DNA from 3 places in the Aneurinibacillus baijiui genome. Region 2 is predicted to be linked to each of the others. Evidence: predicted binding sites of a transcription regulator. Region 2 holds the regulator's gene; each other region holds the start of a gene.

Region 1 (6,508 bases), on a different contig from region 2:
CTCATCCCCTGGAATCAAAAGATCGGGAACATTGATCACCCATTCCAAATCAGAGCGGCGCCAGCGTAGGCGCTGTGCTGTCTCCTCTACTATATTTTTGATATGAACCGGACGTACAGATCGCTCCTGTGTTGCCAAATAGTCTAATCTTGTTAGGTAAAGGAGCTGTTTGATCTGGCTTTCCAGCCGCTCGGCTTCTTTTTCAATCACATCTACCGTCTGTGTCAGGTCTCCGGACGGATAGATTCCGTCTTTGACTGCCTGCGCATAGCTGCGGATGACCATAACAGGAGTTTTCAATTCGTGTGATACGTTTTGCAAAAGTGCGCGCTGTGTCTCATCCTGTGTTATCAGCCGCTTTCGCATTTGTTCTACCGAGGCGGCCAGCCGTCCGATTTCATCTTTTCGATCCAGTAGAAGCGGCCTGTGCCATTCACGTTCTGCTAAGCGCTGTACGTGCTTTTCGATATGAACGAGCGGCCGGGATAAATACTTAGAAAGCGCATAAGAAAATGGAAAGCTCGCAATCAGAATGAGTGCGGCCATCATAAATAACTGCCGGATAAAAGATGAAATAAAGTCCTTATGATACGTATCCCAAGTATAGGATAGCAGTAAAAATTGTCTGCCATCCGCCTCTGCGTTGCGGATAACATAGTAAAGCGTTCGTTTATCGATTTTTTGTTTGTATTCTTTGCTAGGCTCTGTCTGAAGCAGCGCCTGTTTTTCAGCCTTGGCCAAAAACGCTGATGGAAGCTGGGTCATGGCCATAGAAGAGGCGTACCATTGTCCGTTTACAATCAGCAGGTGATTAACAATCCCGTTCTCTTTTTGGCGAAAGCGCTTAGGTGAGTCGAACCCGTCGTCAGGCTTGCTGACGAGAAGCATCTGCGCTTCGTTAATGCGATTATACGTATCTTGTACGAGAAATGGACGTACAAGCAGAGGCGTCAATAGAATAACAATGCACAAAATTAGTGCCAAAGCTCCGGTGAATACAAGCCAAATCTGAACGGCAAGCGGTTTATTTTTCATATATTCGTCATCCTATAGCCATACCCGTATAACGTTTCGATATGCAGGTCTGTCATTTTCTTGCGCAGTCGCCGTACTAAGTCGTCTACAGCCCGGTCCGTACCGAAATAATCCACTCCCCATACATGCGCAAGGATTTGCTCGCGGGAGAGTGCTTGTCCGGGATGTGCGATAAAGAGCAGCAGTAAATCAAGCTCCTTTGATGTAAGTTCAATTGCTTCTTCACCCTGCCATACTCTTCGCTCCTTTTCCCATATAGTATAGGAGCAGACGGTTAGCACGTTTTGCGCCGGCGCGGTTTGTCGCTTAGCTTTCCCGTATACACGCTCAAGCAGCTTACGGGCGCGGACAACGAGTTCGCGCGGCAGGAAGGGCTTAGCAAGATAGTCATCGCTGCCCATCTCCAGACCAAGAATTCGATCCAGATCGGCATCACGTGCGGAAATAAAAATGACAGGAAGGGCAGGGTTATCGTGTTTAATGTGGCGCAATAGCTCAAAGCCGTCCATATCCGGCAGCATAATATCAAGAATCCAAATATGCGGCTGCTGAGGAATGGCCGCTTTTGCGTCCTCACCATTAAGAAATGACGTGACATGCCAGCCTTCATTTTGCAGATAGGAGGTCAGAAGACGATTGAGATTCGCTTCATCTTCGACCAGATATACATGGTAGGACATACGCTTCTTCCCCCGATAGATTGTTTTCCGTTCTTCTATAAGCATAAAGAAAGGGACATGCGGAAGCAACATGTCCCTTGGAGCGGAGCGTTGAAGGATGCGGCAGCTATTCGATATCCGGCAGCTGCTTCTTCAATTCATCGACAGTCATGCCCTTTTCTTTTGCTATCTCGGCAAGCTTTGCATCACGCTTTTCCTGCATTTTCTTTTTCAATTCATCGACAGTGATCCCTTTTTCTTTTGCGCGTTCAGCAAGTCTAGCTTCGCGTTCCTGCTGCATTTTCTTTTTCAATTCATCAACAGTGATGCCTTTTTGCTTCGCCAATTCTTCGAGCTTCGCTTCGCGCTCTTTGTGCATTTCCTCCTTCAGCTCATCAACGGTAATCCCTTTTTGCTTTGCTAACTCTTCAAGCTTCGCTTTCGGCATTTTACCTCCCTTGCCAAAGCCGTGACCATGTGCAACGTATGCAGCAGGTTCTAGCGTTGGCGTGGCTGGTGCTGTTTCGGCAGCAAATACTGATCCCATGGAAGCGAGTGCGAACCCCGTTCCTAGCATTGCGGCATACCATTTTTTCTTCATACTGTGACTCCTCCTCATTGTTACGTAGTGTTGTTTCTTGTACGATTGTCTTGTACATAGAGTAGGATAGACAGACAATACGGAAGCAATATCGAAAAAGTGTGGGAAATTGTCAAAATGGAAAGGAAGGAAAGAATATGCATATCACTTCATTTGATCATCTTGTGTTGGAACCCGGACCATAACGTATATAGACGCCTACATATGAGGAAAGCGAAATCGTTCTGTGTGCACCGATTTTGAGGAAGGATGGGGTATGTGCTCATCCTCCCATGAGACAATAATTTGCACGTCCCGTATTTTTTCGAAGACAGGAAGCATAAGGCGGGCCTGTATTTCTTCATTTGCATGCAGGCTCGATTGTGGTTGCATAGGCAGAGATAGCGGTGTACCGTCGTGGACCCGATACGCTTTGATATGAACACGGGCCGCTGTTTGGCCTGTATTCTTAATGAGAAGGTTATATATATCATACGGTGCGTCAGGGGATTTCAATGTATCGGGGCGTTTCTTGCCGGCAGGCTTTTTGATTTCGACGAGCCACTGCTGAGATGCTTGCTGCATGGGAAGGCTTGAGTGTGTGCGGTTGTATAACGCAGAGAGCTGAGACGGCTCTTGGAGTTCTATAGTAAGCGGAAAAACGACAAGCAAGCAGAAAGCGCCAACAATACAGTACGCCATCCATGTATGATGTTTAAAGAACATCGGCGTTCGCCCCCTTTGTATGCTAAGGATACATGTAGTGTGTCCAGAATACGGGAATAAACCTCTTACATTTGAGCGTATGGTTGTGCAAAATGGCAGCAAACTAAACAGAGCAACTCCAAGCATGATGATGCCCATCTTTTGTGCATTTTATTAGCAAAAATCAAAAAAAGTCAAAGCGTTGTTTGCAATGTAGGCATAATTCTAATATATTTATTAGGGAAGAGGCTGAAAACGATCTACCGTTGTCTTGCAAATGGCGCTACAATAGTACAGGAGATTGTACGGATCAAGTACAGCATATTCTCTTAGATGATATTGTGAACGTATCATTGTGAAAGTCATCACGAGCTATACTTATTTTGGAAGCAGACAGCGAGAAGGTTTATGCAAAATGTTTCTTAATGAAAGGAAGTAGACAAATGGATGCAGAAATGAACAACCAACCTGCCAAGCAAGACACGGCCCTGTGGGCGAATGAACTATCCAATCCGGAAGTACAGGAAGCGCTGGCTACGCTGATCCACAAATTGCCGCAAATTAAAGATGCAGTAGAAAAGGCGGAGCAAGGCATTGCGGCCGTTTCTACATTTGCGACCGATATGGATTCGCTAAACTATATCGCAGAAGGCGTAGATAAGTTCTCTAAAGTGGCACTTAACAAAGAAAACTTGGAAGCTTTGACTGTGCTAATTGAAAGCCTGCCGCGTCTGGCCAAGATGGTGACATTGCTTGATAAAGTTGCAACCACGGTAGAGCCGCTTGTAACGGATAAGAACTCGCTGGCCTATCTGTTCGATACAGCAAAGGTTGTCACTTCGCCGGTAACAGATCGTGTGGAAGAAGGCGTATCCATCGTGAAGGAAGCGCAGGCACGGGCGGAGCAGAATCGGGAAACCATCTCGATCTTTGGCCTGATGAAAATGCTGAAGGACCCTGCTGTTCAGAAGGGACTCAAATTCACGCAGGCATTCCTTGATATTTTATCGGAAAAGAAAATTGTAAAATAAGCAGCGAAAAAGCACCCACAGCCGGGTGCTTTTTTGTAATCAACTGGATAAGGGGGAGGGACGGTATGTATTTGCGAAGCGTAAAGTTATTGCGAGAGACAATTTCTTCGCATCAGTGGAAGCAATATCCTTTGTCTATTCCTACAATAAATGCATTAGATGAGATTGAACTGGACACACGGATTACTTTTTTTGTCGGTGAAAATGGGTCTGGAAAATCCACGCTGCTTGAGGCAATAGCAGATCGGTGCGGATTTAATACAGGCGGCGGCTCAAGGCATAATTCTTATGAACTGGAGGCGGCAGAATCAGCGCTCGGACAATATATTCGTTTGTCCTGGATGCCGAAAATGACTGCAGGTTTTTTCCTGCGTGCGGAAAGTTTCTATTCATTTGCAACCTATATTGATCGTCTGGCAAAAGAGGCGCCTGGATATGATGTGTACGGAGATTACGGCGGAAAATCGCTGCACGAGCAGTCACATGGTGAGTCGTTTTTCTCTTTGTTCACCGAACGCTTTAAGCAGAAGGGAATCTATTTGCTTGATGAACCGGAAGCCGCATTGTCACCGTCCCGTCAGCTTTCTTTTTTACGGCTGTTATACGAGATGGAGCAAGAGGGCATGGCACAATTTATTATTGCCACACATTCACCCATACTATTAGCTTATCCTGGCGCAAAGATTTTTACTTTTGACACGGCGCCGATTGCCCCGATCTCATACGAAGAGACTTCACATTATTTTATTACACGTCGTTTTTTGGAGCGGAGGGAGGATGTGCTACGGGATTTATTCGCCCATGAATAAAGCGGTACTAGTTGAAACCAGAAAATAAAATAGGATAGTATTAAAAAGGTTGAACCCGAATACTAGCATACTAGTGGAGGCTGCTACGATGAATTTTTTGAAGATGAAGGAACCGGTAAACACATGGACACACTTCGTACCCTTTCTTGCAGGCATTGTCGGCCTGGTCTTTCTTATTCTTGAATCAAAAAGCAATCCGTCGAAATTGGTCACCATGACGATTTTCGGAGTGAGCGTTATTCTATTGTACGGAGCAAGTTCTGTATATCACTGGGTACGAACCACCCCCGAAAAAGAGCTATGGCTTCGCAAAATAGATCATATGGCCATTTTCATTCTCATTGCGGGTTCCTATACGCCTGTTCTTTATTATGGATTGGAAGGGGCATGGAGATGGGCTATGCTATTGGGTGTGTGGGGGCTTTCTTTTATTGGTATCGCCATGAAGCTGTTTTTCATGAAACTACCGCGCTCGGTTTCCACCGTATTCTATGTGGCGCTTGGTTGGATTGCGGTCATTCCTTTTGCCAAGCTGATTGAAAGCTTGCCAACGGAAGCCATGATTTTGATGGTGCTGGGTGGACTTGCCTACACGGTCGGCGGCATTATTTACGGAACGAAAAAACTCAATTTTATTCCCAATAAATTCGGATTCCACGAGATTTTTCATATCTTTATTGCGGTCGGTACGCTGCTGCATTATTTTATGATCTTTTTCTATGTTATGCCCATTCAAGTATAGGAGACGGTATACGAAAAGGACGGCTTCATCTGTGAGCCGTCCTTTTTTTACATTCTTATTGCTTGTTGCCTTATGTTTTGCTGATATATTGAATAAACGTCTCGAAGTGTCGATCAAAGTCTTTTATTGTATACGGCTCCGAGATGTGCTTGCCGGTTAATTGTATATCGTATGGCGTCACCCATATATCCGTATCCTCTTCTGGAATGCGTACCAAATATTTATAAATATCATGTGTGTTCGGTTCGTATCGGACGATAAAGCCGCACTTTCCGATAGGCAGCTTATGCTGTAATACGTCGGCGACGAAAATGACCTGCGAACCAATGAGTCGATGAGCTTTTCCTTCCATATACGGGCCTCCTTTCGATGTACAAGCAGTATATGATATATGCAGGAAAAATATTCCCACCGATTGGCAGAGCGTTGTTGTAGTTCTTAAGTATTTATATTTCTTGGCTTTTCTATTTTTTTGAATAAAAGGTGCTATAAGCAGCCTGTTTTATAGTCATTAAATGTAGGATTTAGGAAACTTTTCATTTTTATCCAGCTATTTTATGATGAGAAGGCAACGATATAGGCGAGTAATAAAAGGAGGAATGCATACGGATGAAGAAGACATACATATTGCTATTCTTGTGCCTAAGTCTCGTACTGGGGAGCTTTACCTTTGCCGCTCCAAGCCAGGCAAGCGAAGCGGCATACAAAGCTTTTCTAAGTCGTACGGTAGCTGGGGCGAACTTAAATGAATTAAAAAACGGGTATATTCCGCAGGGGATAACCTACTATGCTGCAAAAAACTGGGTCATTGTTTCCTACTATCATGCAAAACAGCCAAGTATTCTTACTGTCATTGATAATAAGACAGGCAAGCAGCTGAAAAAAGTAAGTCTGCGCAATACGAGCGGGACAAACTATATGGGTCATGCGGGCGGTATTACCGTGAG
Region 2 (6,508 bases):
CTGATGATAGAAGCGGGAACGGGAACAGGGAAATCACTTGCTTATCTGATCCCGGCCATTTTCTGGGCGAAGGAGCAGGAAGAGACTGTTGTAATCTCCACGCATACCATTCAACTGCAGGAGCAGATGTATACCAGGGATCTACCGCTCATGCAGGCGATTTTTGGCGAGGATGCTCCACGTATTTCTGTTTTAAAAGGAAGAAACAACTATCTATGCTTGCGGAAGTTTTCACATAGCATCCAGGAAGCGCACGATAATTATGATGTACAGCTTAGCAAGTCTCAGATGCTTGTGTGGCTTACGGAAACGGAGACAGGCGATGTAGAAGAAATCAGTCTTCCATCCGGAGGCCAAACCTATTGGAAGCAGGTACAGAGCGATGCTAATTCCTGTCTAAATAGGCAGTGTCCGTGGTTTTCGCGCTGTTATTACCATCAGGCGAGACGCAAAGCACAGCAGGCGGAAGTCATTGTTACCAACCATTCGCTTCTGTTTACCGATATGAATTCTGAGCATCGTATTCTTCCTTCTTATCGTTATGCAGTTATTGATGAAGCCCATCATTTCGATGATGTAGCAAGCCGTCATTTGGGCGATACGATTTCATCGTATCAATTGGAAGGTATGCTGCATCGACTGCATCCTGATCGTGGCCCAGGCCTGCTTGAAGAGGTGGAAGAGGCGGTACGAGGCTGGAGTACAGCTTCGTATGAAGAAGTAAAGCATACGATCGAGACTTCGTATCAGCAGATTCGTGAAGGCAAGGAAGCGGTCCGCGAGATGTATAATTTGCTCTATCAATGGTCGCATCAGCGTGCCAAAGAGGGAGAAGAGCTTGGTCATACCGTCATGCGCTATAAGCAGGAGAATTTACAGAACCGCTTTGGACGCGCCGTGGTCTCTGCTGTTCGCAATAGCGTAGATCTTCTTCTTACGATTGGGAGAAAGCTTGAAGCGGTTTATGCCGATATTCACGGGGAAGATGTGCCGATGGGGATGAAAGGGCTTCTGACGGATTTGAACGGTGTAGTCAATGATTGTCAGCACTATGCGTCACTGCTCCATGACATGCTGTTGGTTGAAGATGAAGATTATGTATATTGGGTCGAATTAGATACGCGCAGTACAAGAAAAAGTCTGTTTTTACAGCGTGTGCCGATTGATGTCTCTGTGCCGCTGCGTGAACGCTTTTTTGATAAGAAAGAGAGCATCATTCTTACATCAGCGACGTTAAGTGTTAATGCTTCTTTCAAGTATGCAACAGAGCGATTTGGCCTTTCTGATCTGCTGCAAGAAAATAATATTGATACAGCTGTCCTTGCCTCGCCGTTTGATTATAAGAAGCAGACGCTTGTGTGTATTCCAAGTGAAATTCCTAATATTAAAGGAGCAGTGGAAGGGCAGTTCGCTTCTGCGTTAATTGAATCACTAGCGCAGGTGGCGATGACGACAAAGGGACGCATGCTTGTGCTGTTTACTTCGTATGCCATGCTGCGCAGCGTGTACGATCCGTTGAAAGAAAAGCTAAAAGAAGCAGAGATTACTGTGCTTGGCCATGGAATGGATAGCTCAAGTCGCAGCAAGCTAACCAAGCAGTTTCGCTCTCTTCCCGCTTCGGTATTGCTTGGTACGAGCAGCTTTTGGGAAGGCGTAGATATTCCGGGAGAGGATCTATCTTGCTTGGCGATTGTGCGACTTCCGTTTGTGCCGCCAAATCACCCGCTTGTCGAAGCGCGCAACCAGCAGCTTGAAGAGCAGAAGAAAAATGCATTCATGCAACTGTCAGTGCCGCAGGCTGTAATCCGGTTTAAGCAGGGATTCGGCCGCTTGGTGCGCACGAGCACGGACCGTGGAGTGGTGCTCATTTATGATCGGCGTGTAATTGATGCACGCTATGGCAGGGTATTTTTACAATCACTGCCGGAAACAGATGTAGTAATTAAGCCGACGACGCAGCTTTTACCTGAGATTTCAGATTGGCTTTCGTAGTGCATCGCGCTGCAGTTGATTCTGCCGTATAGATAGAGGAAGGCAGAATCGGCTGTGGTTATGCAGCAAGGTTTTCTATTACACAGGAGTAGGTTGAAGAAGGGGAGGACCGAGAGTGAAAGTGCCAAAAATTTCTGATGCCGTCGTAAAGAGGCTTCCTGTTTATTTGCGTTATTTGAACAGCTTAAAAGCGATGAATGTTCGTACCGTTTCATCCCAGCAGTTGGGTGAAGCCCTTGATTTAAATCCGGCACAGATTCGTAAGGACCTTGCCTACTTTGGTGAATTCGGCCGTAAAGGAATAGGGTATGAAGTTAATTATCTGGTGGAAAAGATCAAGAACATCTTAAAGCTTGATCGGCAGGTTAATGTCCTCTTGGTCGGCGCAGGGCATCTCGGTCATGCCATCAGTAATTATAATGCGTATTTGAAGGACAACATGAAAATTACGGCTATTTTTGATGCCGATCCGACGAAAGTTGGCAATAAGATCGCCAACTTAACCATTCAACCGTTAGATGAATTAAAGGCTGTCGTGAAGGAGAAGAACATACGCATTGGTATCATCGCCGTGCCGGCAGATGCCGCACAGAAAGTAGCGGATTCTTTAGTGCATGCAGGCGTCGTAGGTATTTTGAATTTTGCACCTACCAATTTGCGCGTACCGGAAGGCACCCGTGTTCATGATGCGGATGTCACGATGGAGTTGCATAGCTTGGCATATTATTTATAAAAATATGGAGGTTTCTCTTTCATGAAAACAATCGTGATTCATGCAACAATACTAACCGTAAACGAAAAAAACGAAGTCATCTATGACGGAGCGATTGGATTTGAAGACGGCGTACTGACCTATGTGGGAGCAACGCCGACTGCGCTGGATACATATGACGAAGTGATCGATGCACAGGGCCGGATCGTTATGCCGGGTCTTGTTAATACACACGGCCATACAGCGATGTCGCTTTTGCGCGGCTATGCGGATGACCTGCCGCTTAAGGAATGGTTGGAGACCAAAATGTGGCCGCTTGAAGCGCAATTTACGGAAGACCATGTGCGTTGGGGTACGTCTCTCTCTATTGTAGAGATGTTAAAAACCGGCACAACCACGTTTGTTGATATGTACGATCATATGGATATGGTAGCTGAGCTGGTTACTGCTTCCGGCATACGTGCACGTCTATGCCGTGGTGTGATTGGCTTATGTTCAGCGGAAGAGCAGACGAAGAAGCTTGAAGAGGCGAGTGCCTTTGCCGCTAAGTGGAATGAAACGGCGAACGGACGCATTATGACGATGATGTCACCGCATGGTGCATACACATGCCCACCGGACTATGTAGCACGCATTGTGGCTCGTGCACATGAACTTGATCTGCCTGTACATATCCATATGTCCGAGACGGAGCAGGAAGTGCAGCAGAATGTAGATGATTATGGTACGCGTCCGGTGGAGCACTTGGAGAAACTCGGTGTATTTAACCGCCCGACGCTGGTAGCGCATGCTGTTCATCTAACGGATGAGGAGCTTGATATTCTTGCCAAATATGATGTAAAGGTATCCCATAATCCGATCAGCAATCTGAAGCTAGGCAGCGGCATTGCCCGTGTACCGGATATGATGGAGCGGGGGATCTGTGTGTCTCTTGGCACAGATAGCTCGGCAAGCAACAACAATCTTGATTTGTTTGAAGAGATGAGAATGGCAGCACTGCTGCACAAGGGCCACCGTCAAAATCCGGTGCTTGTACCTGCTGCAGAAGCGTTGCGTATGGCGACCATTTACGGTGCGGAAGCGATTTTCATGGAAGATCAGATCGGCTCCCTTGAGGTGGGCAAGCAGGCCGACTTTATTATGTTGGATTCCCACAATGTTTTCTTCCAGCCGGCAAATGATCCAATTTCTCATGTGGTCTATTCAGCGAGCGGGCGCGATGTAGTGGATGTATATGTGCAAGGTGTTCAGCTTGTTAAAGATGGCAAGTGTCTTACGATGGAGGAAGAAACCATCGTTGAGCATGCAAATCGCATGTTTGAGCAGTTAGAGAAAAAGTAAAAAAAGCCCCGGTCGCTTGCGACCGGGATAATAAGAGATGGATAGGTAGGGGAATTTACATGCGAATGGTCGCCGTCACTGCGGCTATTCCATAGTAATCCAGGAATGAAGGTTTGGCTGGCGAAACGATGCGAAAGCCTCTTCCGCCTCGCAGCGGAATGGAGAGGATAGAAGCATCCAAGAAGGATTTCGCTCGTCTGCGAGCAGTTTCGCGACTTCTTCCGGTAGTTGTTCAAAAAGATGCGCAAGGTGCGGCTGCTTCACGCACGCTCACCTCCTCCTGCGCTTGCTGTTAGTATCTCCGGTGCAGCAGACAGTATGTTTAGCATTTTTTGATGCGTCCGTGGCTTGCAGGAGAATATAACAAAATTTTGGTCTATACAACGACATATATGGGTAAGGGAATACAAATGAAAAAATCGTGGGTATATGGAGGCCTCATACTGCTTGTGCTTGCATTGTGTATGGCATTGGCCTTATATCTTCACCTTCTTGGTCAAAAGCGGGCCATTGAGAAACAGGGAGAAGAACTTGCGCTGTCACGTACACAGATCAGTGAAGTCACCGCAGTTCATGCATATTATGGTACGAAGGATTATATTGTCATCGAAGGAAAAACCGAGAGCGGTGAAGAACTGGTAGCTTGGTTTCATGGAGAACAAGGGGAAGTGGAGAAGATGTCCCGCTTAGTTCCGCGTCAAACAGTGCTCACTTCGCTTAAGAAGGAACACCCTGCCATGGAGGTCATTCGGATCATTCCGGCGAAGCAGGATAACAAGAAAGCATGGGAAGTTCTGTTTGCGGATGGCAAGTATCTTCACTACTATTATATGGATATGTATAGTGGTACGTTTTTGAAATCATATCAGTTGCTAAAGGCCGACACATAGAGTGAAAAATGGAGCGAGGATACCCTTCGCTCCATTTTTCGCCTGTTTCTTACTAAGCATGACTATTTTGTGACGGAAAAAAACGCTTGCTCCATATTCAACGTATTTATGATATACTACGTGATATACAAATTATATATCACATCAGTAGAAAGGGGTGGGTAGAGATGAAGATACGTGCATTGCCCATCTTTTTATCCGTATTGTTCAGCAGTTTGTTGTTATTCGGGGGTTGGTATGTGTTTCAGAGTCAGTTTGTGAAAAAACCAATCACCAATGAAATAACTGCGATGAAAAGTGTGAAGGTGAATGATATTATTATCAACCGTGATGCGATTACCTTGGATGTGTCGTTTAACAATCCGGACAAGTTTGCTGAAGACTATAAAAAGATAAAGAAGATTGCCTCTGATAAGTCCAATGGCAAGCCAGTCAAAGTAGAATTTAATTCCTCGAACAAAAATCTAAAACAAATCTGGGATGAGAATGCTTTTGCGATTGCTGAAGCGATGGAGCTTCATACTTATTCCAAAATTCCTGCTGTATTGGATCAGATTAAAAAGAAACACAGCTTAAATAGTGTAAGTTCTCGTATGGACGATCAATATGTATATATTTATTTGAATGACGGCAAGGCTCCGTACTATACTGTATTACCGCGCGAGAGAGAGGTGAGCCGGAATGGGTAAAGAAATCATCATCGGCGTGGTCCCGGTCATCATCGCGTTTCTCATATTTATCGGTGTGAATGTGGCGCCGCTGATTGTTGCGGCCATGATTATTAGTTTTATTGCGTTTTTTGCTATGCGGCAGGGCGGTATGTCTATCTCTAAGAAGAAGACGACTGCCGAAATGCCAAAAACAACCGTCAAGTTTGGTCAGATTGGCGGACAGGAACGAGCGAAGAAAGAGCTTAAGGAAGCGCTCGACTTTTTGATTCATAAAGATACGCTAAAAGAATACGGCATTCGCCCGCTGAAAGGCATTCTTTTAACCGGACCTCCGGGAACAGGGAAAACACTGATGGCAAAGGCGGCAGCCAATTATACGAATTCTGCGTTTGTAGCCGCTTCCGGATCTCAGTTCGTGGAGATGTATGTTGGTGTCGGCGCGCAGCGCATCCGCGATTTGTTTAAAGAAGCGAAGCAGAAAGCAGAGAAGAATAACCAGGATAGTGCGATTATTTTTATCGACGAAATTGATGTGCTTGGTGGCAAGCGCGAGGGCAGCCAGCACCGCGAGTACGATCAGACGCTCAATCAGTTATTGACCGAGATGGACGGGATTACGACGGCGGAGCACCCGCGTGTTTTGATGATCGCTGCGACCAACCGTGCAGATATGCTTGATGATGCGCTTATTCGTCCGGGTCGATTTGACCGTCAGATCGTTGTGGATCTGCCGGATATGAAGGCACGTAAACAAATCCTTGAGATTCATGTAAAAAACAAGCCGCTGGCTGAGGATGTAGATATTGAAGCGATTGCCCGTGATACGTTTAATTTTTCGGGTGCTCAGTTAGAAAGTGTAACCAATGAAGCGGCTATTTATGCATTTCGTGATAAAAGCAAGG
Region 3 (6,508 bases), on a different contig from region 2:
TATTGTCGCTGCTTCGCCAGCAAGGAGCTTTATCACTACAGCGTCAGATGACAAGAGAATCCGGCGCTGTGCTTAGGGAGAACACCAAGGCGCTGAAGAACGCAGTCAGACAAACGGATAGAGAACAAGGAAATGCCGCAGCGGAAGTAGAGGCATTTAGAGATACACAGGAGGAATTGTTGACCGTTATTGAGCAGACGCTGCATATTCAGCGGGAAAGCAGCGAGAAGCGACGTCAGGTTGAACAAGCATTGGTTCATATCGAACAGGATACGGGCGGCAAGCTGGATCAGGCGAGCCGGCTCGGATAATGGGGTGAGCGCAACATTGCATAAGCTGCCAAGAGACTTCTATAATCGTGATACGCTAATTGTAGCTCGTGAATTGCTGGGCAAGCATCTTGTTCATATCGTAGACGGGATAGCGCGTGAAGGACGAATTGTCGAGGTGGAAGCATATATTGGGCCAGAAGATAAGGGAGCCCATACGTACAATGGGCGGCGTACACCACGTAATGAAGTCATGTACGGCCCACCCGGCTATGCCTATGTGTATCTAATCTATGGAATGTATAATTGTGTGAACACCGTAACGAATGAAGCAGAGAGGCCCGAAGCTGTACTGATCCGTGCGCTTGAGCCTGTACAGGGGATACCCCTTATGGCGCAGGCGCGTTTTGGAAGGAGTCAATCGCTTACGTCCAGAGAGAAAATCAGCCTTACGAACGGGCCGGGAAAGCTGTGTCAGGCATTGGGCATTACCCGTGCTCATAATGGCTTCGATCTGTGCGGCGATGCGCTGTTTATTACGGAGCCGTCAGATGCGGCAGAAGAGGTCGATATCGTGGAAACGACGCGTGTCAATATTGATTATGCAGAAGAAGCGGCATTATATCCGTGGCGATTCTACATAAAGGACAATCCGTTTATCTCGCGGAAGTAGTGAAGTTTTTTTATTTTTTGGAGGAAAATAAACCATGCTTGATATTGCTTTGTTGGGATGCGGGGGAACCATGCCGCTTCCAAAACGCTGGCTTACTGCCATGCTTGCGTCATATAACGGCAAGATGATATTGATTGACTGCGGAGAAGGAACGCAGGTAACGATGAAAATGTTGGGGTGGGGCTTTAAGTCCATTGATGCGATCTGCTTTACCCACTACCATGCCGATCACGTAGCGGGGCTGCCTGGTTTATTGTTCGCCATTGCTAATGCCGGACGGGAGGAGCCGCTTTTGCTTATGGGTCCGCCCGGGCTTGTCGAAGTGGTACGGGGAATGACCGTGATTGCCCCGTATCTTCCCTATGAGCTGGAACTGGTTGAGCTGTCTGAGCAGGAAGATACAGTACACGATGTCGGAGAATTTGTCGTGCGTACGCTTCCTGTGTATCATACGGTTCCATGTGTGAGCTATACAGTGGAAATTGAGCGGGGCAGGAAGTTTAATCCGGCACGCGCTTCTGAGCTGGGTATTCCTGTGCCGTACTGGAGTCGTTTACAGAAGGGTGAGACCATTGTGCATGATGGAAGTACCTTTACCCCAGATATGGTGCTTGGTGAGCCGCGTAAGGGCTTAAAAGTAGCCTACTGCACAGATACGCGACCGATAGAAGGATTGATTGATTTCATTCAGGGAGCCGATCTGTTTATCGGAGAGGGGATGTACGGAGATATAGAAAGTCTGCCGAAAGCGGAGGAGCACCGCCATATGCTATTTGAAGAGGCGGCGGCACTCGCCAAAGCTGGTGATGTCAAGGAGTTATGGCTGACACATTACAGTCCTTCGTTGCATACTCCTGAAGAATATATTGAGACTGCCCGCCGGATTTTTCCGGAGACAAAGCTTGGGCATGACCGGATGAACACAAGTCTTGTCTTTGAGAAAGAGTAATTCTCTTTCGGATACGTGATCGTTATCACTGACTGTATAGATCCGGGGCTGTATGCTGTAGATAGCAAGATAATAAACAGCGTTAACAGCTGGAGGGATATGCATGAAAACAGCAGTGTTAAAAAACTTGTTAGAAAGTCGTGCCGTTGGAAAAGTTGATGTATTGAAGTTTTCTAGAGGAGCGGTAATTAACCTGCAGCTCAGAGCGGGGCAGAGAGTAGGGCGGCACCATACGCCCAGTGATGCCATTATCCATGTCGTATCCGGACGGGTGCGATTTGGCGTCGGCGACGAGAGCGTGGAGTTAACCAAGGATATTGTGCTGCATATGAATCCAAGGGAAGATCATGAGTTGGAAGCCATTGAGGATACAAGCCTACTGGTAATTAAAGTGGGAGAAGATACATCATGCGGTTAACGGACCTAGAAGAGACGGGGAGATGATTCCTCGTCTTTTTTTATGCATAAAAAAAACGAAGTGGATCAAACGCTGGATACTCAGGGGTGAGGAAAGCGTTTGGCACTTCGTTTTTAACAAAAAGAGAATTAGTTGGCGGACAGGGCGAGCATCGTCTCCATGTCTTCTTGCGCGCTGCCGATTAACTTCAGTCCAAATGCCTCTTGCAGCACATTCAGAACGCCTGGTGTGATAAACTCTGGCGGCTTTGGACCGATGCGAATATCCTGAATGCCGAGGCTGAATAGGCCAAGCAGAATGGCGACCGCTTTTTGCTCGAACCAAGATAACACGATGCTGACAGGAAGTTCGTTCACTTCACAGCCGAATGCGTCGGCAAGCGCCATCGCAATCTTTACCGTAGAACCGGAGTTATTGCACTGTCCAAGGTCGATATAGCGCGGAATGTTCGTACCCGGTACTGTGCCATACTCTACATCATTGAAGCGGAACTTACCGCAAGATGTTGTCAAAATGACTGCTTCAGGAGGCAGTGAGGTAGCGAGTTCGCGATAATATTCGCCGCCCTTGCCCGGTGCGTCACAGCCTGCGATAACGAAAAAGCGTTTGATCTTACCGGCTTTGACCGCGTCAATAATCTCAGGTGCAATACCTAAGACGCTCTCATGATGAAAGCCTGTCAGCAAGGTCTGCTCTGATTCAATATTAGCCTCAGGAAGCTCTAATGCTCTCTTAATGAGCGGCGAGAAGTCTTCACCAATGATCTTGGTTACGCCCTCTAAGCCGGCTACCTCATAAGAGAAGAAACGGTCTGCATACGTGCCTTTGATTGGCATGACACAGTTGGTTGTGGCAAGAATCGCCCCAGGGAACTCTTCAAATAACCGACGTTGATCAAACCACGCTTTGCCAATATTGCCTTTGAGATGAGGGTATTTTTTTAACTGCGGATACCCGTGCGCCGGCAGCATCTCAGAGTGGGTATAGATATTAATACCTTTGCCTTCAGTCTGCATCAGCAGCTGCTCGAGCGCAAACAGGTTGTGGCCGGTCACGACAATGCATTTGCCCTCAATTTTATTCTGTGATACGCGAATCGGCTCTGGAATGCCGAGACGCTCTGTATGCGCACGATCCAGTAGATCCATAATGCGAACGGTTGACTGACCTACCTTCATAGCCATATCGATATGCTCCTGCATATTGAAGTTGGAATTGGTGAGTGTCAGATACAGTGCCTCCTGCGTTGTCGCATCCACGAATGGATCGGAATAACCGAGCTGACGCGCGTGTGTCGCATACGCTGCAATACCTTTTAGGCCAAAAATGATCGTATCCTGCAAGCTGGCAATGTCTTCGTTCTTCCCACATACCCCAATAACTTTACATCCTCCGCTTGGCGTTTGTTCACATTGATAGCAGAACATACATCTGCCTCCCCCATTAGTTTGTTTCATCCCTTCGTACCGGATGAACCGTATGGTGCAACTATACAGCGGCCGGGAATAAAATCATGTGATACTTATCACAGAAGATGGTGCTGTCATAAAGTGTTCAAATTTGTATAAAAAAAGAGCGCCATGATCTGCGCTCTTTTCTCTTGCTTAGTGGAATTTCGATTTTTTTCTAATGGCAATGCTTAGGCATACGGCAAGACCACCCCAGAGAAGAATGGCGCCGAATGCGAACATAGCAATAGCAGTTCCTGTCATATTGCTTCACCTTCTTTATTTTTGATTGTCTTCCTCATAGTGTGGCGATGGAACGCGGTGCCATTTCATGACAGTGAAGAGTAATCCAAGCAGAAGCGCTCCTACGCTCACACCAAGGCCGAGCGGAGCAATGACCCCCCATGGATAATCACCGTATGGCTTCGCAAATTCATCCACGATGTTTTTGTAAGCAATAAACAAAAGCACAGCTGGCGTTACGAAGCGAATCATAATCTCCCACCAACCGCCAATAGCAAAGTCTGATACCCGGTTGTTTTCTTCACGCAATGCGGTAAGCTTTTTATAGAACCAGCCCAATAGAATGACTTCGGCCAGGCCGGCAAGCGCAACACCGTAGTTATTGATGAAGTGATCGAAGATATCAAGGAAATGCAGGCCTGACCCCGTTGCAAAGATTAGGCTTCCTAAATAGCCGATTATGCAGACAATCACAGCCGCATTTCTGCGCTGCAATGAGAATTTGTTCATGAAAGCAGCCACGATAACCTCTACAATAGAGATAAGGGATGTCAGTCCGGCCAGCATCAGCGAACCGAAGAACAATATACCGAAGATCCCGTTCATTGCCGGCAGAGTACTGATGATTTTAGGAAAGACAATAAAGGCCAGTCCTACACCACCCGCGGCCACTTCGCTTACGGGAACGTTGCTCTGTACCGCCATAAATCCAATCGCGCTGAAAACGGTAATACCTGCGAATAACTCAAATCCGCTGTTGCTAAAAGCGGTAATAAATGCGTTATTGTTGACATCGGATTTCTTCGGAAGATAGCTTGAATATGTGATCATGATGGCAAAAGCGACGCTTAAGCTGAAGAAGATTTGTCCGTAGGCAGCAAGCCATGTCTTATAATCCCATACTTTAGACCAATCCGGTGTAAAGAAGTGATTTAAGCCGACCGATGCGCCTGGCAGTGTTATACTGCGGATGGCGATAATGGCAAACAGAACAAGCAGCAGCGGCAGCATGAATTTACCGGCTGTTTCAATTCCCTTTTTGATGCCGGCATATAATGTAATAAAGACGATCGCCCAGACAAGTGTGAGCGGAAGCAGTACTTGAAGCTGCATGCCGCCTATATCCCATACATTTTCGGTAAGCTTGAGGTAATCGCCGAATAGAAATGCTTGTGTATCGTCACCCCATGCCTGTGTAGCACTAAACTTGATATAGCTCATCGCCCAGGCGATAATGGCACCATAGTAGAGACTGATTACAAGGCAAATCATTACTTGCCACCAGCCGAGCCATTCCCATTTTTTCGATAAGCGGTAGAATGTTAGTGGAGCGGACCCGCCACCACGTTTTCCGAGACCGAATTCAAGGATAAGGATTGGGATTCCGGCTGTAAGTAGTGCAAAGAAGTAGGGAATAAGGAAGGCACCGCCACCATTTTCATAGGCGACATAGGGAAAGCGCCAGATATTACCCAGTCCGACTGCTGAACCGACAGCTGCGAGGATAAAGCCTGCCCTTGTTCCCCATTGTTCTCGTTGTTCCATAAATGGGAACCCCCTTATAATATTTTATTGCAAAATTAATTCTAAGAAAAATCTAAGATTTTTGCAACATATTTATCTGAAAATTTAGTTACAAATAAAGGATATTATTTTCTGATTTTATTACTACAAAAAATGAGGTGGAAAAATGAAGGAAGAAAGATATAAATACGGGATGATCTTTGATATGGATAATACATTGCTGCAATCCAATATCGACTTTATGGGGATGAAAGAAGCCATATATGAATTATTGGCCAAAGATGGATTGTGTGAATCTGATTTGGATTGGCAAAATCACACCGCTTCCCAGTTGATTGAGATGGGACGTCAGTCCGGAAAGATGGAGCAGGAGACAGAGAGACGCATATGGGAGACGGTGGCGGAATTTGAGAAGCGCGGCATGCATGGAGCCCATCTAGAGCCGTATGTTACTGAAGTGCTGGAGAGATTATGTGGAGATTGCCATCTTGTTGTATTGACGAACAATGCCTGCGTGGCGGCACAGGAAGCACTTCGGGAGACGGGGATTGATCATTACTTCGATCATATTGTCGGACGGGAGCAGATGACAGCACTGAAGCCATCTCCTTCAGGCATTGATTATATTCTGACACATTACCCGGATGTCCCGGTAGAGCGTTGGATGATGGTGGGGGATTCCTGGATCGATGGGAAGGCCGCACAGGATGGTAGGGTTGCTTTCGCCGCGTACAAAGGAAATCATAACGAGATGAAGAAAAAGCAGGTGTTCCCTAACGTATGTATTACAGATATGCGAGACTTGCTGAAGAACGTAGCGTGGCTAGAAGATAAACAAACAGATTCTCTGAAATAAGAGGAGGAATGCAACATGAGAGCGCCCGAGTTTCCTGAAGATACATCATGGCTGAATACGGATTATCCGCTGTCGCTTTCCATGTTGAGAGGACATGTAGTGGTGCTGGATTTCTGGACATACTGCTG

What was found. Region 2 encodes Rex, which represses fermentation and respiration genes when NADH is low (regulators of the CRP and FNR family bind a similar motif). Its sites were predicted from a motif close to TTGTGAAATATTTCACAA; they were not measured.
Positions count from the first base shown of each region.
Region 1: the regulator Rex is predicted to act here: its motif matches at 3,333-3,350, upstream of AB3351_RS03010 (DUF1641 domain-containing protein).
Region 3: the regulator Rex is predicted to act here: its motif matches at 3,823-3,840, upstream of hcp (hydroxylamine reductase).

Region 1 is NZ_JBFTXJ020000001.1:624,347-630,854, forward strand. It holds gene AB3351_RS02990 (sensor histidine kinase) at 1-1,035, opposite strand, end outside; gene AB3351_RS02995 (response regulator transcription factor) at 1,032-1,715, opposite strand; gene AB3351_RS03000 (hypothetical protein) at 1,822-2,295, opposite strand; gene AB3351_RS03005 (hypothetical protein) at 2,494-3,000, opposite strand; gene AB3351_RS03010 (DUF1641 domain-containing protein) at 3,423-4,010, shown strand; gene AB3351_RS03015 (AAA family ATPase) at 4,076-4,819, shown strand; gene trhA (PAQR family membrane homeostasis protein TrhA) at 4,908-5,561, shown strand; gene AB3351_RS03025 (hypothetical protein) at 5,632-5,913, opposite strand; gene AB3351_RS03030 (hypothetical protein) at 6,171-6,508, shown strand, end outside.
Region 2 is NZ_JBFTXJ020000003.1:394,376-400,883, forward strand. It holds gene dinG (ATP-dependent DNA helicase DinG) at 1-1,992, shown strand, start outside; gene AB3351_RS08415 (redox-sensing transcriptional repressor Rex) at 2,108-2,725, shown strand; gene AB3351_RS08420 (amidohydrolase family protein) at 2,747-4,045, shown strand; gene AB3351_RS08425 (hypothetical protein) at 4,130-4,309, opposite strand; gene AB3351_RS08430 (cell wall elongation regulator TseB-like domain-containing protein) at 4,456-4,935, shown strand; gene AB3351_RS08435 (hypothetical protein) at 5,103-5,624, shown strand; gene AB3351_RS08440 (AAA family ATPase) at 5,617-6,508, shown strand, end outside.
Region 3 is NZ_JBFTXJ020000009.1:159,346-165,853, reverse strand. It holds gene AB3351_RS16830 (toxic anion resistance protein) at 1-311, shown strand, start outside; gene AB3351_RS16825 (DNA-3-methyladenine glycosylase) at 316-942, shown strand; gene AB3351_RS16820 (ribonuclease Z) at 977-1,891, shown strand; gene AB3351_RS16815 (cupin domain-containing protein) at 1,995-2,309, shown strand; gene hcp (hydroxylamine reductase) at 2,438-3,736, opposite strand; gene AB3351_RS16805 (MetS family NSS transporter small subunit) at 3,914-4,021, opposite strand; gene AB3351_RS16800 (sodium-dependent transporter) at 4,037-5,545, opposite strand; gene AB3351_RS16795 (HAD family hydrolase) at 5,691-6,380, shown strand; gene AB3351_RS16790 (thioredoxin-like domain-containing protein) at 6,396-6,508, shown strand, end outside.